Regions from separate parts of the Streptomyces sp. NPDC042364 genome, predicted to be linked through region 3. Evidence: riboswitches for the same ligand, from Rfam matches in the RefSeq annotation. Region 3 holds a riboswitch; each other region holds the start of a gene.
What was found. A riboswitch is a leader RNA that binds a small molecule or an ion and turns the genes downstream of it on or off. The one in region 3 is predicted to bind cyclic di-AMP.
Positions count from the first base shown of each region.

Region 1: another riboswitch for cyclic di-AMP. It lies ahead of AC067N_RS31995 (transglycosylase family protein); the one in region 3 lies ahead of AC067N_RS21655 (C40 family peptidase).
Region 2: another riboswitch for cyclic di-AMP. It lies ahead of AC067N_RS14055 (M23 family metallopeptidase); the one in region 3 lies ahead of AC067N_RS21655 (C40 family peptidase).
Region 4: another riboswitch for cyclic di-AMP. It lies ahead of AC067N_RS06250 (M23 family metallopeptidase); the one in region 3 lies ahead of AC067N_RS21655 (C40 family peptidase).

Region 1 covers NZ_JBWKAJ010000022.1:54,877-62,593, forward strand. The annotation lists gene AC067N_RS31985 (FtsB family cell division protein) at 1-191, opposite strand, end outside; gene eno (phosphopyruvate hydratase) at 364-1,644, opposite strand; gene AC067N_RS31995 (transglycosylase family protein) at 2,075-2,767, opposite strand; cyclic di-AMP (ydaO/yuaA leader) riboswitch at 2,772-2,971, opposite strand; gene AC067N_RS32000 (transglycosylase family protein) at 3,154-4,173, opposite strand; gene AC067N_RS32005 (cytochrome P450 family protein) at 4,356-5,645, opposite strand; gene AC067N_RS32010 (nucleoside triphosphate pyrophosphohydrolase) at 5,915-6,943, opposite strand; gene AC067N_RS32015 (SurA N-terminal domain-containing protein) at 7,152-7,717, opposite strand, start outside.
Region 2 covers NZ_JBWKAJ010000006.1:19,707-27,423, reverse strand. The annotation lists gene AC067N_RS14070 (MarR family winged helix-turn-helix transcriptional regulator) at 1-368, shown strand, start outside; gene AC067N_RS14065 (GTP cyclohydrolase II) at 583-1,215, shown strand; gene AC067N_RS14060 (PP2C family protein-serine/threonine phosphatase) at 1,390-2,442, shown strand; cyclic di-AMP (ydaO/yuaA leader) riboswitch at 2,676-2,831, shown strand; gene AC067N_RS14055 (M23 family metallopeptidase) at 2,843-3,895, shown strand; gene AC067N_RS14050 (aldo/keto reductase) at 4,076-5,020, shown strand; gene AC067N_RS14045 (PrsW family intramembrane metalloprotease) at 5,293-6,762, opposite strand; gene trmB (tRNA (guanosine(46)-N7)-methyltransferase TrmB) at 6,871-7,668, opposite strand.
Region 3 covers NZ_JBWKAJ010000010.1:165,606-173,322, reverse strand. The annotation lists gene AC067N_RS21665 (C40 family peptidase) at 1-811, opposite strand, end outside; gene AC067N_RS21660 (hypothetical protein) at 1,300-1,653, shown strand; gene AC067N_RS21655 (C40 family peptidase) at 1,703-2,893, opposite strand; cyclic di-AMP (ydaO/yuaA leader) riboswitch at 2,903-3,075, opposite strand; gene pcrA (DNA helicase PcrA) at 3,351-5,849, shown strand; gene AC067N_RS21645 (M23 family metallopeptidase) at 5,971-7,551, opposite strand.
Region 4 covers NZ_JBWKAJ010000002.1:672,643-680,359, reverse strand. The annotation lists gene AC067N_RS06255 (SGNH/GDSL hydrolase family protein) at 1-599, opposite strand, end outside; gene AC067N_RS06250 (M23 family metallopeptidase) at 1,082-2,017, opposite strand; cyclic di-AMP (ydaO/yuaA leader) riboswitch at 2,022-2,180, opposite strand; gene AC067N_RS06245 (alpha-galactosidase) at 2,483-4,555, opposite strand; gene AC067N_RS06240 (tyrosine-protein phosphatase) at 4,778-5,575, shown strand; gene AC067N_RS06235 (DUF6126 family protein) at 5,622-5,744, opposite strand; gene AC067N_RS06230 (helix-turn-helix domain-containing protein) at 5,737-6,369, opposite strand; gene AC067N_RS06225 (aspartate aminotransferase family protein) at 6,449-7,717, opposite strand, start outside.

The sequences.
Region 1 (7,717 bases), on a different contig from region 3:
TGCCTTATGGGGTAGGCGAGGGCCACGATCATCGAGCAGAGGACGAGGGCGAGCAGCGCGGCCCGGCCGGTGAGCCGGGAGCGGCGGGCCTGGCGCCGGGTCTGGGAGCGGTAGACCCGGGCGGCCGTCTGTTCGCCGAGCAGCTTCAGCCGGGTCGCGGTGGAGAAACGGTCCCGGTCCTTCACGGGCATGTCCCACTTCCCCTCTCCTACGGGCGGCCCCACGTGCGTACGTCCCCGCACACGGTACGGGACCGGGTACGGGGACGTACGTGCGACGCCTGCTGCTGCCGCCTTGCCGGGGTCGGCCCCTGCTGTGCCCGTGGTCCGCGGAGCGGACGCCGGGAGGCGGTCAGCCGGGCGGTCAGCCCTTGAAACGCGGGAAGGCGCTGCGGCCGGCGTACACCGCGGCGTCGTCGAGGATCTCCTCGATGCGCAGCAGCTGGTTGTACTTGGCGACGCGGTCCGAGCGGGCCGGGGCGCCGGTCTTGATCTGGCCGCAGTTCACGGCGACGGCGAGGTCGGCGATGGTGACGTCCTCGGTCTCGCCGGAGCGGTGGGACATCATGCACTTGAAGCCGTTGCGCTGGGCCAGCTCGACGGCGTCCAGGGTCTCGGTGAGCGAGCCGATCTGGTTGACCTTGACGAGCAGCGCGTTGGCCGCGCCCTCCTCGATGCCGCGGGCGAGGCGCTCGGGGTTGGTGACGAACAGGTCGTCGCCGACGAGCTGCACCTTGTCGCCGAGGCGCTCGGTGATGGTCTTCCAGCCGTCCCAGTCGTCCTCGAACAGCGGGTCCTCGATGGAGACGAGCGGGTACGCGTCGACGAGCTCGGCGTAGTAGTCCGTCATCTCGGCGGCGGAGCGCTCCTTGCCCTCGAAGACGTACACGCCGTCCTTGTAGAACTCGGAGGCGGCGACGTCGAGCGCCAGGGCGATCTGCTCGCCGGGGGTGTAGCCGGCCTCGTTGACGGCCTCGAGGATGAGGTCGAGGGCGGCGCGGTTGGAGTCCAGGTTCGGGGCGAAGCCGCCCTCGTCGCCGAGGCCGGTGTTCAGGCCCTTGCGCTTCAGCACCTTCTTGAGGGTGTGGTAGACCTCGGCGCCCCAGCGCAGGGCCTCGGAGAAGGACTCCGCGCCAATGGGCGCGATCATGAACTCCTGGATGTCCACGTTGGTGTCGGCGTGCGAGCCGCCGTTCAGGATGTTCATCATCGGAACGGGCAGCAGGTGCGCGTTCGGGCCGCCCAGGTAGCGGAAGAGCGGGAGGTCGCTGGCCTCGGAGGCGGCGTGGGCGACGGCGAGGGAGACGCCGAGGATGGCGTTGGCGCCGAGGGAGCCCTTGTTGTCGGTGGCGTCCAGGTCGAACATGGCCTGGTCGATCAGGCGCTGCTCGGTGGCGTCGTAGCCGACCAGCTCCGGGCCGATCTGCTCGATCACGGCGAGGACGGCCTTCTCGACACCCTTGCCGAGGTAGCGGTTGGGGTCACCGTCACGGAGCTCGATGGCCTCGAAGGCGCCCGTGGAGGCGCCGGACGGGACGGCGGCACGACCGGTGCTGCCGTCGTCGAGGCCGACCTCGACCTCGACCGTGGGGTTGCCTCGGGAGTCCAGGATTTCCCGGGCTACGACGACGTCGATGGACGGCACGAGCATCTCCTTCTTGGGATGTGACGCATTGGTGCGGGGCCGCGAGGGCCATGCGACTAGAGCCTAACCGCCCCGGGGCCGTCGGCAGCCGACCGACCGTCCCGTGGACAGACAGACCGTACCCATTGTTTCGGCTCGGAACAAAGGGGGGTGGGCGGGAAAGTGAACAGAAGGGTCCGGCAGACGGGAGCGGAGCGGCCCGGGGCACAGAAAAACCCCGCCCCGGTGCGTACGGGGGAATGCGCACCGGAGCGGGGGGCCCGTGGGGACGGGGGACGGCCCTCACGAGGTCTTCACTATGGAGGACACGATCGTGAGCGAGCCACGGTTCAGCCGGGGAGCGGCCTTTTTTTCGGCCCGGCCGAACCGGTGTCCCGGCCCGGCCGCGGCGGGCCCTCCGGCCCGGCCGCGGCGACCGTCGGACCGGCCGTCAGCCGAGGTGGAGCTGCTGGCCGGGGTAGATGAAGTCGGCGTCGTCGATGATGTCCTTGTTCAGCTCGAAGAGCTTCTCCCAGCCACCCTTGACGTTCTTCTCGGCGGCGATGCTGCTGAGGGTGTCACCGCTGACGACCTTGTACTCGCCGTCGCCCTTCTTGACCTTCTTGCCGGTCGGGGTCTGGACGGTGGCGCGCTCGGAGGAACGCGAGGCGCGGGTCTCCTGGGTGCTCTCCTGCGAGGAGGAGGACGAGCCCGAACTCGAGCCCGAGCCGGAGTCGTTCGAGGAGGAGGCCGCGGCGCCGTCGTACGACGCGCTGGACAGGCCCTTGCCGCAGACCGGCCAGGCACCCTTGCCCTGGCCCGCGAGGACCTTCTCGGCGATGGCGATCTGCTGGGCCTTGGTGGCCTGGTCGGCGGTGGAGGCGTACTGCGTGCCGCCGTAGCCGGCCCAGGTGGAGGCCGAGAACTGCAGACCGCCGTAGTAGCCGTTGCCGGTGTTGATGGACCAGTTGCCGCCGGACTCGCACTGGGCGACGGCGTCCCACTCGGACGCGGTGGCGGCGGAGGCGCTGCCGGCCGCCATGAGCGGGGCGGCGATCGCGGCGGCGCCGGTGACACCGGCGACGGCGATGGCGCGGGCGGTCTTGGACGGACGGCGGTGCTTGCCCTTGCCGGAAAACAGCATGGAGTGATCCCCTCACCGACGCCTACGAGGTGAGCTGTCGGGTTCGGGCCGGTTGAGTTGCCCGGCCGCACCCGCTCGCCTCTCGGCTCACGTGATGCGGCTTCACCCCGAGCCGGTACCGGCGGCGTGACCCCGAAGGGCCTCAACCGCCGGACCCGGCGCAAACCTTGGGTCCCCCGCTCCTGCCTACGGCGCTTGACGCGACGACTGTTCCGAGCGGGCGTCGGCAGGATTCGGCGTGACGACCGCAAGGGCCCGCTGTGGCGAGCGGTCACGACCGTAAACACGTGATTCGCCGAATTTCAAAGACGATCAGGGGGTCTGTGATTCATCTCCCACCGAGATCAAAACGGGCATTAAGGGGCGAACCATGACCCGAACTGCCGCTACTTTTCACCCGTTTCGGCATCGACTTCCAGGGTCTGACCGGGAAGGATGAGGTCCGGGTCGGTTCCGACCGTGTCCTCGTTCTCTGCGTACAGCTCCCGCCATCCGCCACTCACCTCAAGGGAGTCGGCGATGGCCGTCAGGCTGTCGCCGGGGCGGACGGTGTACGAGCCGTCGACGGCCTCACGGGAGGCGTCACCACCACGGGAGGCGTGACGGCCGGCGGAGGTGTCGCGAGGGGATTCGGCAGCGTCGGCGCCGACACCCTCCTCGGCGCTCGCGCCGCGGTGGCGACCGGTGCCGGCGTCGGCATCGCCGCTGGCGGAAGGGGTGTCGCTCCGTGCGGAGTTGTCCGAGTCGCCGTTCTCGGCGTCACCCGCGGACGAGCTGCCGGACTCCTGCGAGCCGCCGGTGCGGTCGGAGCCCGCGGAGTCGGAGGAGTCCCCCGCGCCGGTGTCGGCCTTGGCGGAACCCTCGGATGCACCGGAGGACGATTCCGGTGAACCGGATGTGTCTGGCGACACGGAGGAGTCGGACGAGTCATCCGACTTGGTGGAGTTGCCGGATGAGTCGGATGAACCGGACGAATCACCCATGCCGGATGAATCCTCCGCGACACCGGTGTCCACGTCGGCCGGGGCCGAGTCGCCGTCGAGGTTGTGGAGGAGCCCGCAGGTGGACCAGACGCCGACACCCTGCTCGGCGAGGATTCTCTCGGCGACCTCGATTTGCTGCGAACGGCTGGCCCGGTCGGGGCTGGTCGCGTAGTCGAGTCCGCCGTAACGCTCCCAGTTGGCCTGGGAGATCTGGAGGCCGCCGGAGCGCCCGTTCCCGGTGTCCGCGCTCCAGGAGCCGCCGCTCTCGCACTCCGCCACCTGATCCCAGGTGGTTCCGCTGGCCGCGCTCGCGCCGGTGGCGCCGAGGAGCGGGATGGCGATGGCGGAGCCGGTCACTCCGGCCGCCACGAGGAGTGCCGGAGCCTGACGGGGGCGACGGTGACGACCGTTCCCGGAGAGCATGCGGTTGCCTTTCACACGACAGCAGAGAGCTGTGCGAAGGATGTGACGATCCCTCGCACTGACGTGTGAACGTAGCCGCAGACGATCAGTTGTCACAAGTTAATGCAGCGTAGATCACGTGAAGATCACGAACTTGAGGGTCTGTCATGTTCTTCCGCTCTTCCGGGTACTGTACGCGCCGTTCAATCGCCCTGACGCGGTGTGAATTCGACCGGAAGCGTGCGCAATCCACGCATGATGAGCCCGCCGCGCCAGCGCAGGTCGGCCGGATCGGCGGCGAGCCGCAGGTCGGGCAGGCGGGTGAGGAGTGTCGCGAGCGCGGTCTGCCCCTCCAGGCGGGCCAGGGGTGCGCCCAGGCAGTAGTGGATGCCGTGGCCGTAGCCGAGGTGCTGGTTGTCACGGCGGGAGAGGTCGAGGGTGTCCGGGTCGGCGAAGCGGGCCGGGTCGCGGTCGGCCGCCGCGAGCACGACCAGCACGGGGTCGCCGGGGGCGATGTCCTGCCCGCCGATGGTCAGCGGCTGTGTGGCGAACCGCCAGGTGGCGAGTTCCACGGGGCCGTCGTAGCGGAGGAGTTCCTCGACTCCGGTCTCCAGCAGGGCGGTTTCGCCCGCGGCGAGGGAGGTCTGGAGGCGGGCGCGCTGCCCGGGGTGGGTGAGGAGTGCGTAGGTGCCGTTGCCGATGAGGTTGACGGTGGTCTCGAACCCGGCGAACAGAAGGATGAAGGCCATCGCGGCGGCCTCGTTCTCGGTGAGGTGCTCACCGTGGTCCGAGGCGCGGATGAGACCGGAGATGAGGTCCTCGCCGGGGGTGGGTTCGGCGGGCAGCGCCTCGCGCTTGCGGTGGATGAGGTCCGCGAGATAGCCGCGCATCTTCTTCACCGACCTGGCGACGCCGCCGCGTGGCCCGCCACCGTGCCGGATCATCATCCCCGCCCAGTCACGGAAGTCGTCCTGGTCCTCGCGGGGGACGCCGAGCAGGTCGCAGATCGCGTAGATGGGGAGCGGGAAGGCGAACTCGTGGATGAGGTCCGCCTCGCCCTTCTGCGCGAACCGGTCGATGAGGTCGTCCGTCAACTCCTGCACCCTGGGGGCGAACTCGGCGACCCTGCGGGGCGTGAATGCCTTGGAGACGAGGCGGCGCAGCCGGGTGTGGTCCGGCGGGTCGATGTTCAGCAGATGCGTCATCAACTCGGCCTTGCGCTCACCGGGGATGCCGGTCTTGCCCTTGGCGTGCTCGGGCTCGTCGTGGTGCGCCGGGTTCTTGGACAGGCGCTGGTCCGCGAGGGCCTGCTTGGCGTCGGCGTAACGGGTGACCAGCCAGGCCTCCACACCGCTGGGCAGCTTCGTCCGGTGCACGGGGGCGTGCTCGCGGAGCCAGGCGTAGGCGGGGTAGGGGTCGGTGGCGAACTCCCAGGTGAAGAGGGCGGGTGCCGGGGTCTGTTGTGGGTGCGGAGGATGGGGCTGGTTGGTCACTCGTCGAAGGTAGCGGGCTGGTCGCCGGGCGGTACGGGCGGCGGCCCCGGGCGCGCGTCACGAAGCCGTGGTCCGGTTCGGCGGCCTTGTGCACGCGCCTCCGGGGGCTCCGGTTCGGCGGCCTTGTGCTCCCGCCTCCGGGGGCTCAGTGTCGCCGGCCGGCTGCCGCCCCGGTCCGAGCCCCCACGCGTCACGATCAGGCGTGGGGACGCGACACGATCGGGGCGTCAGGACACGTCTCACGATCGGGGCGTCAGGACACGTCGCGCTCAGGCGTGAGGACGGCGGGACTGAGCGTCCAGTCCCTCGGCGGCCCGCACGGCGTCACGGTACGTGCGGGCCGCCGCCCGGAGTGCCGCTTCCGGGTCGACCCCGGCGGCCTCGGCCCGGACGGCCATCGCCAGCAGTTCGTACCCGATGCCGCCGTCGCCCGCCGGGGGCGGGACGTCCAGCCCCGCCGTGCGGACCCGGGACGCCAGCTTCGAGGCGAGGGCCAGGCCGGGCTGGCCGAGGGGTATGCCGTCGGTGACCGACTCGCGCTGCTTCTCGACGGCCTTGGTGCGGAGCCAGTGCTGCTTGACCTCCTCCGGGGTGGCGGCGGTCGCGTCGCCGAAGACATGGGGGTGGCGGTGGATGAGCTTGGTGACGATGGCGGCGGCGACGTCGTCGATGGAGAAGGGCGCCTCGGGGTCCTCCTCGGCGATACGGGAGTGGAACACGACCTGGAGGAGGACGTCGCCCAGCTCCTCGCGGAGTTCGTCCCGGTCGCCCTCCTCGATCGCCTCGACCAGTTCATAGGCCTCCTCGATGCCGTACTTGGCGAGGCCCTTGTGGGTCTGCCGGGAGGACCAGGGGCATTCGGCGCGGATACGGTCCATGACCTGGATCAGGTCGAGGAGACGGGCGCCGGGGAGGTCGTAGGAGGCGGGGAGGAGCTCCAGTGCCGGCATCCGCGGGCGGCCGGAGCCGGCGAGGCGGGCCAGGCCGTCGGTGAGGCGGGGCTCGCCCTCGGCCGTGGCGACGACGACCACGGTGCGGTCGCCGGCGCAGGCGTCGACCAGGTCCTCGGCCGTGGGGGCGGACTGCTCGACCGTGATGCCGGCCTCGCGCAGATAGGGCAGCTGCGGGTGGGCCTCGTCCGCGCACAGGACGCGGTCGGCGTCGTGCAGGGTCTGCCAGGCGGGCCAGGAGAGCAGGCCGGGTGCGACGCGGTGGCTGGTGGTGAGCAGGACGACCCTGCCGGGGCCGGAGGCGGGGGCCGCGGTGCCGGGGGCGTCGTCGGGGCGGTGTGCGTTCACCCCATGAACGTAACCCACGTCACCGACACCCCCCGAAGTTGTCCACAGGCTCCGGCAAGCGTGCGTGGGGGTCGCCGGTCGCCGGTCGCCGGTCGCCGGTCGCCGGTCGCCGGGTGACCGTGAGCCGTCGGCTGACGGCTGACGGCACGGCGGCCGTCGTGCGACTGGCGTCGAGCGGCTGGCGGCAGGCGCGGGGGCGCCGGTCCGATCAGGTCGGCTGCTGCGTGGCCGGCTTTGTGACCTCCCGCACCCATGGCGTCTTGGTGTCCGCCATGCCGAGCCGGCCGTCCTGGGCGACGCCCCATGAGCCGTAGCGGGGGTTGAGGTCGACACCGAGTTCGTCCGACGCGTCGGCCATGGCCTTCCAGAAGACGGTGCCGCCCTCGGGGCTGTTCATGTCCGCACCGAGCGCGGCGGCGAGCTTCTGGACCTCGACGTCGCTGCGGAGGCTCTCCTCCAGGTGCTCGGGGGCGACATTGTACTGCTGGAGCCAGGCCGTCTCCAGCGCCCGGGAGCCGCCCGCCTCGCGCTCCAGGTCGGAACGGTACTTCTGGACTTCCTTGCGGGTGACGGTCACACCGGCGTCTTCGAGCGCCTGGTCGAGGACCTTCTCCAGGACCATGCCGTTCAGCGTGTTGCGGGTGAGAGTGCCGGTCTGGGCGACGAGGCGCTGGTACTGGGCGTCGTCCCCGGAGGCGGCGCGCTGGGCGGTGCGCACGTCGTTCACCCGGTTCTCCAGTTGCGCGACCGTGATCCGCTCGCCGCCCACGACGG
Region 2 (7,717 bases), on a different contig from region 3:
AGGCGCCGGACCGCCGTATGCGGATGACCGATCTCGCCGAGCACGCGAAGATCACGCGCAGCCGGCTGACGTATGTCGTCACCCGCCTGGAGAAGGACGGGGTGGTCCGGCGCGAGAACTGCGACCGGGACAAGCGGGGGAGTATCGCCGTCCTCACCGACGAGGGCATGGCCCTGCTGGAGCGGCTGGCGCCCGGGCATGTGGAGGCGGTCCGCAAGGCGGTCTTCGATCACCTCACCCCCGAGCAGGTCGGCCAGTTCGAGGAGATCTGCTCGGCCATCGCTGCCGCGATCGAGGGTGAGGACGCCCAGCAGAGCGGGCCCGACGACCTGCCCTGGCGCCGCCGGTCCTGCCCCTCGGGCCAGTGACCCCGGCTGCCGCCCCTTCCGGCCCGTGAGCGCTCCGGGTCCTCACCCACACCTTCGGTCGGTCGTGAGCGGCGCCTGTTATTCCCCCGACCCCGGAATGTGACGCATCCCAAAACCAGTTGCTTGAATTTTGAAGCAGGGGATAGAGTCGCGGCGAGCGCTGTGATTCAAAACTGAAGCACAGCGGCAGTCGCACCAGGACCGGAGAACCCGCATGCCCGACTTCCCCGCTGCCACCCCGCGTGCCCGCGTCCGGGTACCGCTGCGCTTCCAGGACGGCTACGGCGTCGACGCCGAGATGGTCACCTTCCACGGCCTCGTCGACGGCCGCGAGCACCTGGCGATCGTGCTCGGCGACCCCGCCCCCGGCACGGCCCCGCTGGTCCGGATGCACTCCGAGTGCCTGACCGGCGACGTCTTCGGCTCCGCCCGCTGCGACTGCGGTCCGCAGCTGCGGGAGGCGGTGGAGCGGATCGCCGAGCAGGGCGGGGTGCTCCTCTACCTCCGCCAGGAGGGCCGCGGCATCGGGCTCTACAACAAGCTCGACGCGTACGCCCTCCAGGACCAGGGCCTCGACACCTACGAGGCGAACACGGCCCTCGGGCTGCCGGAGGACGCCCGTGACTACACGGCCGCGGCCCAGATGCTGGGCGCCCTCGGCATCGACGAGCTGGACCTGCTCTCCAACAACCCCGACAAGGCCCGGCAACTGCGCGACCTCGGCGTCGGCGTCCGGCACCGCGTCCCCACCGGCGTCTTCACCACCGCCCACAACGTCCGCTACCTCCGGGCGAAGGTCCTCACCACCCAGCACACCCTGCCCCTGGCCGAACTGACGGCGGGCTGAAGGCCGGCGGACGAGGGGCCCCGTGGACGCCCGGGCCCGACAGCCCCTAGCCCACTCGGCCCCTCCGGCTGGCCCTCCGCCCGGCGCCCCGCGAACCTGGGACGGGTGGGGCAGCCAGCGGGTGTGAAGAGGCCGGACGGCCGGCGGTTCTTCTATGCCCGCGCCCTCGTGCGGATGCTGCCCGCTCTCCTCGTCGTCGGCGGCCTCTGCTACGACCACTTCATGCCGCGGGAGTTCACGGCCGTCCCCTTCTTCACCGCCGCGCCCCTGGTGGCCGCGCCGCTGCTGTCGCTGGAGGGCACGGTGACGACCGGCGCCGCCTCGCTCGCCGGCATCGTCGTCGTACGCCTCCGGTACGGGGACTCGGGGCAGGTGGACGCGCTCACGGAGATCGTCACCGTGGCCGTCGTCGCCGTACTGGCCGTGGCCATCAACCGGCTCGTCCGGCGCAGCGACGCCCGCCTCGCCACCGCACGCGAGATCGCGGAGGCCGCGCAGCGGGCCGTACTGCCGAGGCCCCAGGAACGGCTCGGCGGGCTGGAGATCGCGGCACGGTACGAGGCCGCGCAGGCCGGGGCCTCGATCGGGGGTGACCTGTACGCGGTGCAGGACTCGCCGCACGGGGTACGGCTGATCGTGGGGGACGTACGCGGCAAGGGGCTGGGGGCGGTGGCGGCCGTGGCGGTGCTGATCGGCGCGTTCCGGGAAGCGGCCGAACAGGAGACGAGCCTGGAGGCCGTGGCCCAGCGGCTGGAGCGGGCACTCGCGAGGGAGGTCACCCGGCGCGACGCGGCACGGCGGGACCCCACCGTGCCGTACGAGGGGTTCGTCACCGCCGTACTCGCGGAGTTCCCGCACGGCGCCGGGCTGGCCCGCATCGTCAACCGGGGTCATCCCGCCCCGCTGCTGCTCCACGCCGACGGTGAACTGCGCACCCTCGACACCCCGTGGACCGCGCTGCCGCTCGGCCTCGGCGAGCTGGGCACCTGGCCGGACCGCGCCAAGGACACCGGGTTCCCCGCGGGGGCGACGCTGCTCTTCTACACCGACGGTCTGTCCGAGGCGCGGAACGCGGACGGCGTCTTCTACGACCCGGCCGCTCGGCTCAGCGGCCGTACCTTTCCCGCCCCGCGCGCCCTGTTGACGACGCTCGCCGAAGAGGTCCGCGAGCACACCGGCGGCGGCACCACGGACGACATGGCGCTCCTCGCGGTGCACCGCCCCTGAGGAATTTCACTCAGCGTGCTCACGTGACGTCCCTCCGCATTACAACTGACGCCCAGTCAGAACAGCTGGGGCTGCTGAAGCGAGGTCAACTCGCCCGGTTTCCACCCCTCGTGACCCGTAAGTCCAGCGGAAAAAGCCGAACGATCATTCAGAACCGCTTGGAATGCCGCCCCCGCGTCTATTAACGTTCGATAACGCAGCGCGGTCGTCCCAGCCGTCACAAGAGGCGGCTCCGTGCTCACGCGCCGAATCCCGTAGGGAACCGGGGAACCACCACCCTGGGGTGAATCGCGCGGAAACCGCCGTGGAAGCACGTTCGGTTTACGCGCGTAGGAGACCTTCCGCTCCGAACCCGTCAGCTAACCCGGTAGGCGAGAAGGAAGGAAAGGAGTACGCCCACGTGGCGTCCAACCGGTCCGCGACCGAAGCCCCGTTCGTGCCGAGCCAACGCAGCAGTGAGTCCGAGACCTTCGGCTTCGGCAGCTACGACAGCGACAGCGAGGGCCCCTTCCAGGAGTGGAACCCCACCGCGGAGTCCCTCCGCCCCGTCCGCGGCCGGCACCGTGTGGCCAAGACCAAGCAGCGCGGTGGGTTCGCCCGTAGCTCCACGGTTCTCGGCGTCGGCGTCATAGCCGCCGTCAGCGGCGCGGGCATGGCCAGCGCCCAGAGCGGCAAGGCCCCGGTGGCCATCTCGATGCCGGACATGCCGAACGTGGGCTCGGTCTTCGAGGACGACGACGCCGCCGACGAGCCCGAGGGCTCCACCGCCCCGCTCAGCAGCGCCGGCCTCATCGCCGCCGACACCCAGCAGGGCGCCACCGACGCCGGCGAGGCGCTGCGCGCGCGCATCATGCAGCAGGCCGAGTCCCAGCAGGACGCGTTCGACCTGAAGGCCGCCGAGGCCGCACAGACCGCCGCCGCGAAGAAGGCCGCCGAGCAGGCCGCCGAGGAGAAGAAGGAAGCCGAGGCCAAGGAGGCCGCCGCCAAGAAGAAGGCGGAGGAGGAGGCCGCGGCGAAGAAGGAGGCCGAGCGCCTCGCCGCCCTGGCCAAGCAGTTCACGCTGCCGACCTCCTCGTACACCCTCACCTCCACCTTCGGCCAGGCCGGCCCCTACTGGTCCTCCGGCTACCACACGGGCCTGGACTTCGCCGCCCCCACGGGCACCCTCATCAAGGCCGTCCACAGCGGCACGATCACGCAGGCGGGCTGGGACGGCTCGTACGGCTACAAGACCGTGCTCACCCTGGATGACGGCACGGAGATCTGGTACGCCCACCAGTCCTCCATCGGCGTCAGTGTCGGCCAGAAGGTCGCCACCGGCGACGTCATCGGCCGCGTCGGCGCCACGGGCAACGTCACCGGCGCCCACCTCCACATGGAGGTGCACCCCGGCGGCTCCACCACCGGCATCGACCCGGCGGCGTGGCTGCGCAGCAAGGGCCTGAGCCTCTGAGAACTGCACTCGAACGGATGTGACGCCGCGTGAGGCCGACGGGCCTGACGCGGCGTTCGTCATACCGCGTCCGTCGGCCCGGCGAGTTCCCCGTCGCCGCGTGACCTGCCCCTCGACGTGTCACCCACCGTTCACGCGGACCCGGAATGCGTCCGTCCGAAACGGTGGTTGAAACAGGACATGACTTCTCTTCGCAAGCTGGGCACGTCCGACATCCAGGTCTTCCCGCTCTCCCTCGGCGGCAACGTCTTCGGCTGGACGGCGGACGAGGCACAGTCCTTCGCCGTCCTCGACGCCTACGCCGCAGCCGGCGGCAACTTCATCGACACCGCCGACTCCTACTCCGCGTGGGTCGACGGAAACCAGGGCGGCGAGTCCGAGACGATCATCGGCAGGTGGGTGAAGGCCCGCGGCAACCGGGCCGACGTCGTGATCGCGACGAAGGTGAGCCAGCACCCCGGGTACCAGGGCCTCTCCGCCGCCAACATCAAGGCCGCCGCGGACGCCTCGCTGGCCCGCCTGGGCACCGGGTACATCGACCTCTACTACACGCACTTCGACAAGCCCGAGGTGCCGGTCGAGGAGATCATCACCGCCCTGGACGACCTGGTGAAGGCGGGCAAGGTCCGCGCGATCGCGGCGTCCAACATCACCGCCGAGCGCCTCAAGGAGTCCCTGGACTTCTCGGACCGCGAGGGCCTGGCCCGCTATGTGGCGCTCCAGCCCCACTACAACCTGGTCTCCCGCGACACGTACGAGGGCGACCTCCAGTCGGTGGCCGCCGACGCGGGCCTCTCCGCCGTCCCCTACTTCGCCCTCGCCAAGGGGTTCCTCACCGGCAAGTACCGCCCCGGCACGACCGTGGACAGCCCCCGGGCCGCGGGCGCCGGCGCCTACCTCGACACCCCGAGGGGCGCCCGGGTACTCGCGGTCCTCGACGAGATCGCCCAGTCCAGGAACGCGGAGATCGCCACGATCGCCCTGGCCTGGCTCACCGCCCAGCCCACGGTCACCGCCCCCATCGCCTCGGCCCGCACCACGGCCCAACTCCCGGCGCTCCTGGCGGTAGCCGACGTCACCCTCACCACCGAGGAACTGCAGAGGCTGACAGAGGCGTCGGCGTAGCCGTAGCCCCCAGCCAGGGTCGTCCCCGACGGCGCTCAGCCGACCCGTGGCCGACGGCTCAGCCCACCGTGGCGGGACAGCCGCGTACGGAGGCGAGGGGGTGTGTCGGGGGGTGTCCGCCCGCAGCGGTTGGCGCGTCAACCCGTCCGGCTTCCCGGGCGACCGATTCCGCGCCGTTCCGAGGACGGACACCCCCCGGCGCGCCCCGACCCGCCCCACACGGCAGGCGCCCCCGCCCCGCACGGCGCGAAAGCCGCCAACGGCCCCGCCCCCTACGACCAGTACGGCCGATAGGGCACAGGCCGCACCACCGGGCTCCCCCCGTACGGCGTCTCCGGCCACCCCTGCGCTTGTCCTGGTCTCGGCCCCGGCCCGTACCCATACCCCGAGCCCGGCCCGTACCCATACCCCGAGCCCTGGCCGTACCCGTACCCCGGGCCCTGGCCGTACCCGTACTCCACGCCGTACCCGTACCCGTACCCCTGCCACGACATCGGGTGAAGCGGCGCGGCCACGCCCACCGGCACCACCCCCCGCCCCGCATAAGCCAACGCCGGCCGGGCCGGCTCCCGCCGACGCCACAGCTCGAACAGCAGCTGCCGCTCCCGCAGCACGAAGTCACCCCCGGCCCGCCCCGACCGCCCCCGCCGCCGCAGTAACGCCAAGGACGTCGCGTACGCCTCGTACTCCGCGACGACCCGGGCCCCGCCCTTCCCGAAGCGGTGAGCCGCGTAGTCCCGCGCCACCCGCCGAGCCCGCATCGACCCCAGCACGAACGGCTCCGGCGGCGTCAGCCACCCCGCCGCCGCATACACCGGCAACTCCTCCCGCACCGCCCGCAGCTCCCGCTGCCGCGTCCAGATCGCCAACCACGTCAGCAACCCGAACATCGGCACCATGAACACCGCGTAGACCGCGAAGAACCCGTACTCCCCGAACGCCGCCGACCCGTTCCAGATCGCGTGCATGCCCATCGCGAGCAGCAACCCGCCCACCGGCAGCAGTACCCGCCGGACAGGCTGCCGCTCCGCGGCGGCCGCCGCGAACCCGAATCCGATCCCCGTCAGCACGGTGAACAACGGGTGCGCGAACGGCGACATGATCACCCGCACGAAGAACGTGGCCGCTGTGACCGACGCCAGCCCGCTTCCCCCGCTCAGCTGATCCGTCCCGAACGCGGTCCCCAGGTACAGGATGTTCTCGGTGAACGCGAAACCGGTCGCCGTGACCCCCGCGATCACCACACCGTCCACGATCCCCGTGAAGTTCCGCCGCCGGAACAGGAAGACCAACAGCACGGCCGCGGCCTTCGCGGTCTCCTCCACGACGGGCGCTATGACGGTGGCGCCCAGCGTGTCGGCGTGGGACGGATCGGCCGTGGCGGTGGCTATCCACTGCGTCGCGAAACTGTTCGCCACGATCGCGATCAGCGCCGCCGCACACGCTCCCCAGGAGAACGCGAACACCATGTTCTTCCAGGGTCCGGGCTCCACCCGGTCCAGCCACCGGAACGCCGCCACGAGCAACGGCACGGGCAGCACCGCGAGCCCCAGCCCGACGAGGAACCCCTCCGTGCCGGTCTGCTCGCGGACGAGGGCCAGGATGACGAGCCCGGACAGCGCGAGCAGCGCGATGAGAGAGCCGTACTTGACGCTCTTCCGCTGCCACCAGCGCACGGGTCTGAACACACCTCCGCCGGCGGGACCGCTGTGGTGCGTCGGGTAGAGGGGACTGGTGGCCATTGCATTGACCCTAACGAGCGATGGGCGCTGCCCGCGACGCCATACGATGCGACCGGCCGCGGGTCTGAGGGGGACTGTTCGGGCGCCTATGGGGGGTTGAAGCGGTTCCTACTGATCTACGCGACGGAAGAGCAGATCGTTCACCACATGACCCTTGTCCAGTCCCTGCGCCTCGAAACGGGTCAGCGGCCGGAAGCCGGGACGTGGCGCGAACCCGCCGTCGGGCCGGGTGTTCTCGAAGTCGGGGTGGGCGGTCAGCACGTCGAGCATCTGCTCGGCGTACGGTTCCCAGTCCGTCGCGCAGTGCACGATCGCGCCGGGCCTGAGCCGTGACGCGACGAGCGTGAGGAACTCCGGCTGGATCAGCCGCCGCTTGTGGTGCCGCTTCTTCGGCCAGGGGTCGGGGAAGTAGACGCGCAGCCCGTTCAGCGAGGCGGGCTCGAGCATCTCCCGCAGCAGGATGATCGCGTCGCCGTTCGCGACCCGGACGTTGGACAGTCCGTTCTGGTCGGCGAGATTGAGCAGGTTGCCCTGGCCGGGGGTGTGCACGTCGACGGCGAGGACATTGGTGCCGGGATCGGCGGCGGCCATCTGCGCCGTCGCCTCTCCCATCCCGAACCCGATCTCCAGCACGACGGGCTTCTCGTCCCCGAACAGCTCGACGAGGTCCAGCTTCCGCCCGTCGATGTCGAGCCCCCACTTGGGCCAGAGCCGCTGCAGGGCGTCCGCCTGCCCGGCCGTCACCCGGCTCCGCCGCGGCTGGAAGCTTCTGATCCGCCGCTCGAAATGCGATCCGGCGGGATCGGCCTTGGGCCCGTCCGGAAAGCGGGGCTCACCCTTGGCTCGCGTACGCCGAAGGGAGGCACCGGAGGTGCGGGGCTCGGGAGCATTGGCAGACTCAGACACAGTGCCCTCGATTTTACTTTGGGGTCCCGCCGAAGCGGTGGTGGCCCCG
Region 3 (7,717 bases):
CGTTGGGGCCGGTGGCGCCCCAGACGTACGGGCTGCCGAGCTTGGAGTAGGCGTAGGAGACGGCGGATGCGGCGCGGTGATTGGGGGCTTTGGAAGCCGAGGACGCCGGTGAGACCGGGCCCGTGACGGTGCGCGGGGACGAGAGGGAGGAGCGCGACACGCGGCCCGGGCCGGAGCCGGGGGTGCTCAGACGGGTGCGGTCCTCGGGCGTGAGGCGGTCGAGGAGCCTCCGTGCCTCTGTCAGCTTCGAGGCGACCGTCTTCTTGTGCTGCTTGACCTCGCGCTGCTTGGTCCTGAGGGTGCCGAGTTCCACCCGGGCGGCCCCGCGGAGGCGTTCGATCTCCAGCAGCTGCTGCCGTACGCCGGCCACATCCGTCGCCTGCCGGTTGCCGACGCGTTCGGCGAGGGCGGCGTTGTCGAGATACCGGTCCGGATCACCGGAGAGCGCCAGCTGCCACGAGGGGTCGAAGCCGCCGCTCCGGTACTGCGCGGTGGCCAGTGAACCCAGCTTTTCACGGGCGGAGTTGAGCCGGTCGGTGCGGCGGGCCGCTTGGTCGCGCAGTTCCTCCAGGTTCTCCTGCGCCTGGTCGGCCTTCTCCTTGGCGCCGTTGTACTTGTCGGTGACGACCTCCGCCTCCTGGTACAGCTTGTCCACCTTCGCCTTGATCTGCTCGGGCGTGAGGTGGGGTTCGGCGTGTCCGGTGCCGTCGAAACCGGTCGCGGTCGCCGCGCCCGCGAGGGCGAGGGTTGCGGCGGTGCGGACCGTCGGGCCGCCGAGCGAGCGCTGTCTGGGCTTGCGGTGCGCTGCCACGTGGACTCCATGTCCTCTCGTACGACCGCCGTCCGTACGTCGGTGCGCACAGACCGCCTGGGGGAGCGGTTTCGCGTCCGGCGACGGCCCGCACAGGGGGGAGCGGGACGCCGCCGGACCTTCTCGGCGGTGGTGTCCGACTGCCGCCCCTGGCCCGGGCGGCGGTGGGGAGCCGGTCACCTGAGGGAGGACGTTAAACCTGGCTGTGCCGGCCCTGTGACGCGTTGTACGGAAGTGGCGCGCACAGGCCGCGAGGTGACCGTATGTGACCGTGATCTTGCCGCGGCGCCGCCATGATCACGCTGTGTAATGATCGATGCGAGGATTCCGCGCCGGGGCGGAGTGAGGGGGTGCTATGGAGCGCATATATGCAAGATCGTCCGTGCGGCGCGAGCCGTCTCCGGGCGCGGGGCGATGGTCCGAACCCCCGTCCGAGGTACCCGCCCCCGGTGCCCGGCCGGTCATCGCTCCCTCATTAGGCTCCGCCCATGGACGTACTCATCCACCTCTTCGTCGCGCTCCACATCATCGGGATCGCCGCCCTCCTGGGCGGCTTTCTCACCCAGATGAAAGCCATGGGCCAGGGCACCGCCCGCTTCGTCCCCGCCATGCTGCACGGCGCGCTCACCATGCTGATCACCGGAGCGGTCCTCGTCGGCCTCAACCAGGCCGACGACCAGCCGGTCAACAACATCAAGATCGGCATCAAGATGGCCCTGCTGGTCGTGATCATGGGACTGGTGTACGTGAAGCGCGACGACGAGGCCGTGGACAAGGCGCTGTTCGGGCTGGTGGGTGCGCTCACCATGGCGAACGTCTTCATCGCGGTGCTCTGGACCTGAGCCGGCCCGCCTCCCCGGCGGACCGGCCGCCTCCCCGGCCGTCCGGCCGCTACGCCGGCCGCACCACGCTGTGGATGGAGGACTCGCCGTCGTAGAAGACCGACTCCTCGCGGACGTAGGTTCCCGGCTTCGGGGCGTGGATCATCATGCCGTTGCCGATGTAGAGGCCGACGTGGCCGACGTTGTCGTAGAAGAAGATCAGGTCGCCGGGGCGGGCTGAGGCGAGCGGGACGGTCGTGCCGGCGTTGACCTGGTCGTAGGTGGTGCGGGGGAGGTCGACGCCGGCCGCCTTCCAGGCGGCCTGGGTGAGACCGGAGCAGTCGTAGGACCCGGGGCCGGTGGCGCCCCAGACGTACGGCTTGCCGATCTGCGCGCGTGCGAAGGTGAGGGCCTTGGCGGCCTTCGCGGCGTAGGTGGAGTCCTCGACCGTTGTCGTGGTCCCGGTGCCCGATGAGGTGTCCTGAGGGGTCTCCTGGGGCTCCTGGGCCTGCTGGGTCTCCTGCGGCTGGGCCGAATCGGCCCGTGACGGGGCCGCCGCCTGCTGCCGCGCCAGTTCCTCCGCCTTGCGGTCGGCCTCCTCCTGCTCCCGCCGCTCGATCGCCGCGAGCCGGGCCTTCTCCTCCGCGGTGAGCTGGGAGAGCAGTTCGCGGGCCGCGGCGAGCTTCGCCTGGACCTTGGCCTTGCCGGCCTTGAGGGCGTTCTGCGACTCGGTGAGCCGGTCGAGACCGGCGGACGCCTCCTGGCGCCGCTTCGAGGTCTCCGCCTGCTGGGTGACGTACTCGTCGACGGCCTCCTGCCGGCGGTCCGTCAGTCGGTCCATCAACTGGTTCCGGGCGAAGTACTCCTGCGGGTCGTCCGCCAGGAGCAGGGCCGCCGTGTCGGGGGCGGCGGCGCCCGTGCGGTACTGGGCGGCCGCGTACGAACCCAGTTCCTCGCGTGCTTCGTTGAGCTTTTCCGTCCGCTTCGCGACGTCGTCGAGGAGGCTGTCGACCTGTTTCTTCTGCTTGGCCGTCTTCTCCTTGACCGAGTTGTAGCTCTCGGTCGCCGTCTCGGCTTGGCGGTAGAGGTCGCCTACCTTCTTCTCCACCTCCTCCAGGCTCGGCTTGTCGTCGGCCGAGGGTGCGGCGGTGGCCGTCTGCGAGAGCAGGGCCACGGAGGTGAGGGCGGCCGTGGCGAGAGCGGGGGTGCGTATACCCGCGCGCGTTCGGCCGGCCGGACGCGGCTTGCGGTGCGGCGCCATGGTTCGGCGACTCCTTCCGTAGTCCGCCTACCGAGTTAGCTGTCGGGTTCGGGCGGAAGCTTCGGAAGGTTTGCCCTACGGCCCTCGCCGCGTACGGCGGTCGGGTCGATTCACCCCAGAGGTCGGTGGGTCCCCGGCTCCGGCTGCCGTGAGGGGCGTACCGGACTCGGCGGAGGCCGTGCGGCCCGGCGACGTTCGCCGGTTGGGTCGTACGGCCTGACCCAAGACGCTAGCCAACTGTTGTGGCCCGTGTGAAGGTTGATGTTCGATATGCCCGATACGTTTTCGTGACCTTGACCTCGCGGGCGCGATAGGTGGTACGTTCGATCACTCACCGCGATGAGGTCGGTGCGACCGGTGGCCGGTGGCTCCGCGGGGAGCGGACCGGAGCGCGCCCCGTACGGACTTCCCGGGGCGGCCCCTCGCTGTCAGTGGGGGCGCCTAGACTCGGAGAGCGATGAGCAGCCTCTTTGACGACAGCTTCCTGGCGGATCTCCGGGCCCCCCGCGGCCGTGACGAGGAGCCCCCGCCGCCGCCCGAGGACGATCATGTGCCGGAGCCGATTCCGGACGATCTGTTCGGCGGGAAGTTCGACGTGCCGCCGGACCGGGACGCCTACTACCGCGACGGTGCCCCGCGCCCCGCGATCGACGCGGCGGCGCTCCTGGACGGGCTGAACGAGAACCAGCGCGCGGCCGTCGTGCACGCCGGCTCCCCCCTGCTCATCGTGGCCGGGGCCGGCTCCGGCAAGACCCGTGTGCTCACCCACCGCATCGCCCACCTCCTCGGCGAGCGGAACGTCCACCCGGGCCAGATCCTCGCGATCACCTTCACCAACAAGGCCGCGGGCGAGATGAAGGAGCGCGTCGAACAACTCGTCGGACCCCGGGCGAACGCGATGTGGGTCATGACCTTCCACAGCGCCTGCGTCCGCATCCTGCGCCGCGAGAGCAAGAAGCTGGGCTTCACCTCCTCCTTCTCGATCTACGACGCCGCCGACAGCAAGCGCCTGATGGCCCTGGTCTGCCGGGACCTGGACCTCGACCCCAAGCGCTTCCCGCCCAAGTCCTTCAGCGCCAAGATCAGCAACCTGAAGAACGAGCTGATCGACGAGGAGGACTTCGCCGCCCAGGCCTCCGACGGCTTCGAGAAGACCCTCGCCCAGGCCTACGCGCTCTACCAGTCCCGCCTCCGCGAGGCGAACGCGCTCGACTTCGACGACCTGATCATGACGACGGTCAATCTGCTCCGCGCCTTCCCGGACGTCGCCGAGCACTACCGCCGACGCTTCCGTCATGTCCTCGTCGATGAGTACCAGGACACCAACCACGCCCAGTACGCCCTGGTCAGGGAGCTGGTCGGCACCTCCGAGCACCCCGTCGACGTACCCCCCGGCGAGTACGACATCCCGCCCGCCGAGCTGTGCGTCGTCGGTGACGCCGACCAGTCGATCTACGCCTTCCGCGGTGCGACGATCCGCAACATCCTCCAGTTCGAGGAGGACTACCCGAACGCGACCACGATCCTGCTCGAGCAGAACTACCGCTCGACGCAGACGATCCTCTCCGCCGCCAACGCCGTCATCGAGCGCAACGAGTCCCGCCGCCCCAAGAACCTGTGGACCAACGCGGGCGCCGGCGCGCAGATCACCGGTTACGTCGCCGACACCGAGCACGACGAGGCCCAGTTCGTAGCCGACGAGATAGACCGCCTGACGGACGCGGGGCACGCCAAGGCCGGGGACGTCGCCGTCTTCTACCGGACCAACGCCCAGTCCCGTGTCTTCGAAGAGGTCTTCATCCGCGTCGGCCTGCCCTACAAGGTCGTCGGCGGTGTCCGCTTCTACGAGCGCAAGGAGGTCCGGGACGTCCTGGCCTACCTGCGTGTCCTCGCCAACCCGGAGGACTCGGTCCCGCTGCGCCGCATCCTCAACGTCCCCAAGCGCGGCATCGGCGACCGCGCCGAGGCGATGATCGACGCCCTCTCCCAGCGCGAGAAGATCAGCTTCCCGCAGGCGCTGAAGCGCGTCGACGAGGCGTACGGCATGGCCGCCCGGTCGACCAACGCGGTCAAGCGGTTCAACACCTTGCTGGAGGACCTGCGGACCGTCGTCGAGTCGGGTGCCGGTCCGGCGACCGTTCTGGAGGCGGTCCTCGAACGGACCGGCTATCTGGCCGAGTTGCAGGCGTCCACCGACCCGCAGGACGAGACCCGCATCGAGAACCTCCAGGAGCTGGCGGCCGTGGCCCTGGAGTTCGAGCAGGAGGCAGGTGCAGGTGAGGGCGGGGGCGCGACGTCCGCCGGTCTCGCCGAGTTCCTCGAGCGGGTCGCGCTGGTCGCCGACTCCGACCAGATCCCCGACGAGGACGAGGACGGCTCGGGTGTCATCACTCTCATGACCCTCCACACCGCCAAGGGCCTGGAGTTCCCCGTCGTCTTCCTGACCGGCATGGAGGACGGCGTCTTCCCGCACATGAGGGCCCTCGGCCAGACCAAGGAGCTGGAGGAGGAGCGCCGGCTCGCGTACGTCGGCATCACCCGCGCGCGGGAACGGCTCTACCTCACCCGGTCCTCGATGCGCAGCGCCTGGGGCCAGCCGTCGTACAATCCGCCCTCCCGCTTCCTGGAGGAGATCCCGGCCACCTATCTGGAGTGGAAGCGCACCGGAGCCTCCGCGCCGATGTCCTCGGGTCCGGCCTCGGGGATCGCGTCGTCGCTGTCGTCGTCGCGCTCCCGTTCCTCCGCCTCGGGCGCGTCCGGCTTCGCCACCCGTCGCACCAACGAGAAGCCTGTGGTCTCCCTCGCCGTCGGCGACCGTGTCACCCACGACCAGTTCGGCCTCGGCACCGTCGTCGCCGTCAAGGGCACGGGAGGCAACGCGGAGGCGACGATCGACTTCGGCGACGCCAAGCCGAAGCGGCTACTGCTGCGGTACGCGCCGGTGGAGAAACTGTAGCGAGGGTCATCGGAGGCTCGGCGGCGAGCTCCCGGCGACATGACTCGGGCCCCTGCTCAGCAGGGGCCCGCTTCCTTGCCTGGTCCTGTTCGACTCTGCCCGGTCCGGTTCGGTGCGCGGGTTACGTCGGGTCCAGTCCGTGGCTGCGCAGCCAGGCCAGGGGGTCTATGGCCGAGCCGCCGGCCGGATGGACCTCGAAGTGCAGGTGCGGTCCGGTCGAGTTGCCCGAGTTGCCCGAGTAGGCGATGACGTCGCCGGCCTTGACGGTCGCGCCGGAGGCGACCTTGTACGTGGAGAGGTGGCAGTACCAGGTCTCGGTGCCGTCCTTGGCCGTCACGACGACCATGTTGCCGTAGGCCGGGTTCCACTGGGTGCGGACGGTGCCGTCGGTCGCGGCCATCACCGGCGTGCCGTACGAGACGGGGAAGTCGATACCCGTGTGCTGCGACATCCAGTTGACACCGGACTGCCCGTAGAACGCGCTGAGCCCGTGCTTGGCGACCGGCAGGGCGAACTTCGGCCGCAGCCGCTCCTTGCGGGCCGCCTCGGCTGCCGCCTTCTTCTGCTCCAGCTCCTGCTGGGCTTTGAGGTCGATGCGCTCCTGTGTGCGGCTCGCGCGGTCGGCGAAGTCGTCCGCCTCCGCGGAGAGGCTCTCCAGCTGGGTGTCGAGCTGGTTGTTGGCGGTGGACGGCTTCACGGCGGTGGCGTCCGACTTGGTCGCCGCCGTCGTCTCCGTGTCGCCCCCGCCGACGCCCACGGAGGCCGCCGCGATGCCCGCGACACCCATGACGCACGCCGACGGAACGGCCACGGTCAGCAGGGCGGAACGTTTGGCCGGAGCGCGGCGACGTGATCGCGAGGCCGCGCGAGTGGCCGCGCGGCCCGGGCTCGCGCTCCTGGGGGCCGGGGTGACCTCCTCCTGGTCGTCGAGGAGCGCGGCGTGTTCCACGTCGCCGGCCTCGAACTCGCCGTCCTGGAGGAGGGGTTGGTCCTGGTCGTGTGGGGTGACCTGCTCGAAGGTGGCGGTTGCCTGCTGGGCGAACTCCACCGCTTCGGGTGAGGGGTGCTCGTGGGCCTCGGACGGCTCGGAGGCGCTGTCACCGTACGACTCGGAGTCGCCGCCGTCGTGCTCGTCGGAGGCCGACGCGCCGTCCGTGTTCCACTGCGTGGCGTCGAACACGCCGGTCGCGAAGTGCTGCACCCCGACCCACTGCTGAGTCTGGCCTGCGTCCAACTGGTCCGTCTGTGCCAGTTGTTCGGCCTGGAGCCAGCCGCTCGCGTCCCACTGGCCGCTGGCGTCCGGACCCGCCGACTGGGCCGGGACCTGGGCGAGGTGCTCGTAACCGGCGGACCAGGACGTGGTGTCGTAGTTGCCCGTGTCGTACGCGGCCTGGTGCTGCGCCGCGTACGGGTCGTAGTTCAGCGTCTGGTGGCTGCCCGTGGACCACTGGGAGGCGTCGTAGGAGCCGGTGCCCGGGTCGTTGCCCGGAAGGTCACCGAAAAGAGGGTCGGTCTCGAAGGTTCCGGTGGCGCCCTCCGGGGCACTCGTGCCGGAGTCAAAACCAGTGGCGGCGTAATCGCCGTACGTGGTGAAGTCGCCGTAACCGGCTTCCTGGTGGCCGTACGACGCGTACTGCGCCGGGTCGGCATCGGAGGCCGGGGCCGGGGATGTTGCGGTCCCCGACGGGTGACGATCGTTCACCAACTTCTCTTTCGCCTCGACGACAGGGGCTGGCAGAGCAGTGCGGGTGACTGTACCCGGCGGTACGCGGGCGCGACAATCTTCAACGGGTTTCACGGCCGTAGGAAACGGGCATTCGAGCGTCTTTCGGCGGTCTGTGGGGACGAGTTTGGCCTTGCGTTCGAAG
Region 4 (7,717 bases), on a different contig from region 3:
TGCTCGGGATCCGCCGGCACCTCCACCCCCAGCACCTGCCCGGCCCGCAGAGCGACCCGCGTGTGCCCCTCGGGCGACAGGTGCAACCGGTCGTCGTCCCAGGCACGCCGGTCCTGCACGGTCCTGAGCGACCACAGGTCGAGCACCGGACACCCGTACCGGTCGGCGATCGCGCGCACATGCCCGTTGTACGTCGCGATCTTCCCGCGCAGATGCCTGAGCACCGGCACGTCACGTGTGTCGAACCCGGTGGTCACCATCACCGTGCCGATCGCCGAGGTGAGCCGCGCCACAGCCCGCTCGAACCGCTCCGCGACCTCGTCCGGGTCCGTGCCGGGCCGGATGATGTCGTTCCCGCCCGCGCAGAAGGAAAGGAGATCCGGCGCGAGTTCGAGCGCCCTCGGCACCTGGTCCTCGATGATCTGGTCGAGGAGCTTCCCCCGCACCGCGAGATTGGTGTATCTGAAGTCGCCCTCGGGCACCCGGTCCGCGAGAAGTACCGCGAACCGGTCCGCCCAACCGACGAACGCCCCGTCGGGGCCGGGATCGCCGACGCCCTCGGTGAAGCTGTCCCCCACCGCCACGTACGACCCGATCACTGATCTGCTGTTCTTCGAATCGTCTGCCACATCGGCCCATGATTCACCTTGGGATGTGACCTACGCGACCGTAATAAGGGGTTGACGGGCGGTGAGATAGACCACGCTTCAAGATTCGATCAACCCGGGAATACGCCGGGTCAGAACAGCCGCCACACCCGGAATTCCTGGATCCGGAAGGGATTCCGGGTCGTCGGGAGTTGTTCAGGCCGGACACCCGGTCGTCGGCCTCCAGCGCCCCCGCGCGGCACTCACCGTCCCACCGCGCCCCAACTCCCCTTGCCACCGCCGGAGCCGCCGGAAGTCGTCCCCGGCGATCACCCGATCGAAAGCCCTACGCGTGGTCGTGAGGCTCCCCCGCCGCCGCCGTGACCGCCGCCGCGACGGCGGTGGCCCCTCCTTCTCGCAGGGGCATGGCGAGGGCCGGACCCCGGGATCGGGGTCCGGCCTTCGATGACATCAGGTGGGCCGGGAGCGGCGCGTCAGACGGTGACGCCCTTCGACCGCAGATAGGCCAGCGGGTCGATGTCCGAGCCGTAGTCGGGGGTCGTACGGATCTCGAAGTGCAGGTGCGGGCCGGTGACATTGCCGGTGGCACCCGACAGGCCGATCTGCTGACCGCCGCTCACGGACTGCCCCGCGGAGACACCGATCGAGGACAGGTGGGCGTACTGGGCGTAGTAGCCGTCGGCGAGCTTGATGACGACCTGGTTGCCGTACGCACCGCCCCAGCCGGCGGAGACGACGGTGCCGGCGCCCACGGCCTTGAGGCTCGTGCCGGTCGGGGCCACGAAGTCGACACCGGTGTGGTAGCCGCTGGACCACATGCTGCCGGCGGTCTTGTACGCCGTGCTGATGGTGGCGCCCTGGATGGGCAGGGTGTAGCCGGAGCTGCTGGACTCGGCCACCTGACCGGCGGACGCACCGGTCGTCGCCTTCGCCGCGGACCCGGAGGGCTTCGACGCCTGGGCGGGCTTGGAGGACTGCGACGACTGGGTCTTCGTCGACGACTGGGACAGCCCGCCCGACGCCGGCTTGCCGCCGACGACGAGCTTCAGTCCCGGGTGGATGAGCGAGGGGTCGGAGCCGATCACTGAACGGTTGTCCGAGTAGAGCCGCTTCCAGCCGCCCCGGACATCCTGCTCGTCCGCGATCTTCGCGAGGTAGTCGCCGGCCTTCACGGTGTAGGTCCTGGCCGCCTTCTTCTTCGCGGCGATCTGCTCGGTGACGGCCTTCCCGGGGGTGGCCGTGGCCGTCTTCTCGGAAGCTCCGGAGACGGCGGCCGTGGGGGTCGCGGCGTGAGCGCCGGCGGCTCCCATCAGGGGCAGCGCGAGCGCGGCGCCACCGGTTCCGGCGGCAGCGATCGAGCGGGTGAAACGCTGGGACTTGGGACGGCGATGCTTACCCTTCGCGGGCATGGCGAATTCCTCTCCGGCGCCTGCGAGGTGAGCTGTCGGGTGCGGACTGGAGATGCCCGGCCGGGCTTGCGCCCGGCTTTACCCCTAGCCGTTCCGGAGACCGGAACAGGCGGTACTGCCTGTGGGTCCCCCGCTCCTGCCGTGGATCGGGTCGGTATGCGGCTCCGGTCGGCGGCAGGATTGGGCGTCCGTCCGGATCGAGGCTGAACGTAAGCGACTTGTCCCCACAGAGACAACTATCTGGATTTCCCGCGCGTCTTCCTACGTGATCCTTACACCGAATCCCGATTACGCTCCGTAAAGGTGTGCCGTATAGGCATTTCCAAAGGCCCTGGAAAAGCTCCTGAATTACGTGAGCATGACGACGACAGTCCGTCACGAGTATGACGCTGCTCACGCGCCTACGCCTCAGTAGTCTTTATTCCAGGGCCAGTTGGATTAACGGCTCCATTTCGGACAGATCGCTCAAGTGCGACGCAGGCGGATAACCGTCGCATCGAAGTCACCGCGCAGCCCGGTCCGCAGGCCGTGGTGCAACAGCACCGCCCCTCGGTGCACTTCGCCCGTTTCACGGCATTCGTAGGTTTTCGCGGGGTCAAGGCCGCGCAGCCGGAGCGGCGGGAGCGGCTCGCCGTAGTGCTGGGCCTGGAGGCAGGCGAGGACGACCACCTCGTCGCCGTGGACGTACTGCACGGCGCTCAGCCCTCCGCTCGGCGGGCGCAGCCGGTACTGGTCGCCGCGCTGCACGACGGGCTTGATCTCCTTGTAGAGCTGCACCCACTCCCGCGCCTCGGCCAGTTCCGCCTCGCTCCACTTGGTGAGGTCGCCGCCGACGCCGAGCACGCCCGCCATGGCACTGACGAAGCGGAACCGCAGGGAGCTGACCCGGCCGTTGAGCTGGTTGTTGGGGCTGTCGGTGACCCACGCGGCCATGACCCGCGCCGGATGGATGTGACTGAATCCGTGCTGGATGGCGAGCCGGTCCAGGGGGTCGGTGTTGTCGGAGGTCCACACCTGGTCGGTCCGCGACATGACGCCGAGATCGATCCGGCCGCCCCCGCCCGAGCACGACTCGAAGGCGACACCCGGGTGCGCGGCCCGCAGCCGGTCCAGCAGGGCGTAGAACGCGTGCACGTGCTCGACCCACAGCTTCTGCGGGTACGGCTCACCGGGCCAGCCGGCGTCCGTGAAGCAGCGGTTGAAGTCCCACTTCACATAGTCGATCGGGGCGCTGGAGAGCAGGGCGTCCAGCTTCTCCCACAGATAATCCTGGACGTCCGGCCGCGCGAGGTTCAGCACCAGCTGATTGCGCAGTTCCGTCCGCTTTCGTCCCGGTTGGTACTGCGCCCAGTCGGGGTGCGCCCGGTACAGCTCGCTGTCCGGGTTGACCATCTCGGGCTCGACCCAGATGCCGAACTGCATCCCGAGGGCGTGCACCCGGTCGGCGAGCGGCTTCAGCCCCTGGGGGAAGCGGTCCGGGTTGGGCGTCCAGTCGCCGAGTCCGGCCCGGTCACTGGTGCGCGCCCCGAACCAGCCGTCGTCGACCACGAACAGCTCGACCCCGATGGCCGCCGCCCGCTCCGCCAGCGCCCCCTGCTGCTCCTCCGAGATGTCGAACTCGGTGGCCTCCCAGGAGTTGAACAGCACCGGTCGGTCCCGGTCCGCGTCCGGGATGACATACGCCCGCTGGTAGGCGTGCCAGGCCCGGCTCGCCCCGCCGTGGCCGCCGTCGGACCACAGTCCCGCGAAAACGGGCGTGGTGAACGTCTCCCCCGCCTCCAGCCGCAACAGCCCCGACTCGTCGTACCCGGCGCCGCCGGTGATCTGCACCCGTGCGTCCGGCAGCTGGGCCACGGCGATCCGCCAGGAGCCCGACCAGCCGAGGGCGCAGCCGTAGACCTCGCCGTGGTCCTCGGTGGCGTCGGTGTCGAGGGCGACCCAGGGCAGGTGCTGGTGTCCGGTGTGCCCTCGGCGGCTGCCGATGACCTTCTCCCCGTAGGTGAGTTCGCCACGCGCCAACCGGGACTCGGCCGCCCACCGGCCGTGCAGCTGGGACAGGCGCCAGCCCTCCTCGCGGCGGGGCAGCGTCCAGGTCGCCGAGTCGGCCCGCAGCAGCTCCACGGCCGCCCCCTCGTTGGCGAGGGTCACCCAGCGCTCCACGACGTCGTCGCGCATCCGGTAGTGGAGCGTGATCCGCAGTCCGTCGTCGACGAAGCGCAGGCGCAACTCGTCACCGTCCGCCTCGTACTCCTGGAACGTCCACTCGGTGCCGCGCCGCGCCTCGGTGCGGACCGAGAGGGCGGGGCGGGCGAAGCGCGGGCCGCCTTCGACGGGGTACTCCTCGTGGCCGTCGACGGGGGCCTCGAAAGGCCAGTAGGGCAACTCCTGGCGGGCGGCCAGCTCCTCGGCGTCGGGGAGGGTGATCCTCGGACCCCAGTGCAGGTGCAGCAGCTCGTCGTTCTCGGTGAGCCGCAGGGCGTAGCTGCTCCGCGGGCCCGTGAGAAGCCAGGTCCGGCCGTCCGTGGCGATGTCCAACATCAAGGCCTCACATATTCGAACAGGTGCGATCGTGCTTCAACATCATCGCAGGTCGCCGCGGGAGCGCCTCGCCGCCTGTGGACAACCGCCGCCGGCCCCGCCGCGAGCGCCTGTGGACAACTGATCGCGACGGCACCCATGTCGTATCGTCGAGGGACGCCTCGATGCCGAGCGCGTGCCCGTCGACGATCGGCGCCGACGGCCCGGATGGGAGGAGCCCCCGTGACGCAGCAGATCCCGTCGACCGAGCCCGAGCTGACCGGGGTGCGCAATTTCCGGGATGTGGGTGGCCTGCCGACCGTGGACGGTCGCCGGGTGCGTCAGGGAGTGCTGTTCCGCAGCGGGCATCTCGCGCACGCCACCGATGAGGACGCCGCGTTCCTGAACTCCCTCGGTCTGCACACGATCTTCGACTTCCGCAATGCGGCCGACCAGAGGCTGGAGGGCCCGGACGTCGAACTGCCCGGCGTGCGGAACGTGAACCTGCCGCTGTCCGACCCGGCGGACGGAGCCGAGTTCTGGAAGATGGTCCGCGACGGCGAGCTGGACCAACTGCGCGCGCTGCTCGACGACGGCAAGGCGGCCGGCCGGATGATCGCCTCCTACCGCACGATCATCAAGCAGCGCACGGCCGAGCACTCCCGGGTGCTGCACGCGCTGGCGGAGGACAGCGTGCCCGCGCTGATGCACTGCGCGGCGGGCAAGGACCGCGCGGGCCTCTCCATAGCGGTGACGCTCCTCGCCGTCGGCGTGGAGCAGGAGGCCATCGTGGCCGACTACCTGGAGTCGAACGCCAAGCACCGCCGCTACAAGGTGCGCCGCAGCAGCACCTCCCCGAACGCCTACTCCCCCGAGATCATGGAGCTGCTGAGCCCGCTGTTCGACGCCCGCGCCGAGTACCTCCAGGCGGCCTTCGAGACGGTCGAGGAGACCTGGGGCGACGTGGACACCTATCTGTCGCAGGGCCTGAAGCTGAGTCCCGAGAACCGCGAGCGGCTGCGCGAGCGACTGCTCGACTAGTCACCGCACGGCGCCCGTCTCGGTCAGCGCACAGCGCCCACCTCGGTCACTGCTTGGCGCCCACCTCGAACAGCAGATAGATGAAGGCCGCGAAGAGGTGGCCGACGGCGATGTAGATGATCAGCCGCACCCACAGGGCGCGGGGGAACTTCTCTTCCAGGTCACTCATGGGACGTCTCCGGGGTGGTCGGCCCGAGGCACAGCGCGGCGGTCGGGCTCTGCAGCAGGGTGTGGACGAACAGCAGGTCGGCGCCGTCGTGATCGGCGGCGGCGATACGGTGCGGGGTCAGCGAGTCGAAGTGGGCGCCGTCCCCCGGCGCGAGCAGGTGCGCGGTGTCCCCGAGGCGCAGCCGAAGCCGTCCCTTGAGGACGTACAGCCACTCCTCGCCGGGATGCACCCGCACGATGTCGCCCTGCGAGCCGTACGGCACATGGACGCGCAGCGCCTGCATCCCGCGTCCCGGGGCACCCGCCTGCCAGTACGTCCAGCCGCCGGCCCTGGTCGGCTCCATGTCGCCGGCCCGCAGGACGGCGTTCCGGTCGGCGACGGTCTCGCCGAGCAGTTCGGAGACGGTCGTACCGTAGATACGGGCCAGCGCGAGCAGCATCGGCAGCGAGGGCTGGCGCCGGCCGGTCTCCAGCCGGGACAGGTGTGCGGGCGAAAGCCCGGCGGCCCGGGCCGCAGCCTCCAGCGTGAGGGAGGCCCGTCGGCGCAGGGCACGCAGCTGCGGGGCCACGGCGGGCAGGTCCGCGTCCGCGGGCTCGGGAGGGTCGGTACCCTCGGCAGGGCTCATGCCCTCCATTCAGCCGCAGCCTTGCCTCTGGGGCAAGTTTCTTGCCTCAGAGGCAAGGCCCGCTCGGCCGGGTGCGCCCCTACCTGTTGGCCACCGCCTGCTTCACCAGGGTCTTGCCGAAGTCCCACATCAGCCCGCCGCCGCTGTGCGCGTCGTCCATGACCTCGGTGAAGGCCTCGACGAACCGGTTGACCTCCCGCTCCCCGATGATCAGCGGCGGGATCAGCTTGATCACCTCCAGCTGGTCGCCGGAGACCTGGGTGAGGATGCGGTGCCGTTGCAGCAGCGGCACGACGACCATCTGCGCGAAGAGCCCCTTGCGCGCCGCCTGGAGCATCGTCCACCGGCCGCGCAGCTTCAGCGACCGGGGTCTGCCGAACTCGATGCCGATCATCAGGCCCCGGCCGCGCACGTCCCCCAGCAGCTCGTACTTGTCGACCAGCGCCGCGAGCCGGCTCTTGAACAGCTCTCCCGTGGCACGGGCGTTCGCCACGATCTCCTCGTTCTCCATCACCGACAGGACGGCGAGCCCGGCGGCCATGGCCTGGGCGTTGGAGCCGAAGCTCGCCGAGTGGACGAGGACGCGGTCCATCGACGAGTAGACCTTCTTGAAGATCCACTCCTTGCCAAGGGTCGCGCCCACCGGTACGTACCCGCCGGAGAGCGCCTTGGCGACGCACACCAGGTCCGGCTCGACGCCCTCCTCGTGCTGGTAGGCGTAGAAGTCCCCGGTCCGCCCGAGCCCGGTCTGCACCTCGTCCGCGATGAGCAGCGCCTTGTGCCCGTGCAGGAGTTCCTGGGCGGCGCGCAGATAGCCGGGCGGCGCCTCGTGCACCCCCTTGCCCTGGATGGGCTCCACGATCAGGGCGGCGACGTCGCCCTTCCTCAGCTCCCTCTCCAGTGCGCCGAGATCACCGAGCGGTACGGCGGTGTCGGGCAGCAGCGGGGCGAAGCCGTCCCGGAAGCCGTTCTCGCCGTTCACGGAGAGCGAGCCGGTGGTGAGCCCGTGGAAGGCGTGGTCACAGTAGAGGACGCGGGGCCGGCCGGTGGCGTACCGGGCGAACTTCAGCGCGGTCTCGACGGCCTCCGTACCGCTGTTGCCGAAGAACACCCGGTCCAGGTGCGGGCTGTGGGCGAGCAGCCGTTCGGCGAGCAGTCCGGGCAGGGGCTGGCAGTCGAAGCGGGTGAGGTCGGCGAGCTGCGCGTCGAGGACATCGTGCAGCGCCCTGCGGACGACGGGGTGGTGGCGGCCGAGGCCCATCACCCCGAATCCGGCGAGCATGTCCAGGTAGTCCTGCCCGTCGGCGTCCCAGAAGTACGCGCCCTCGGCCCGCTCGTACACCTTGTC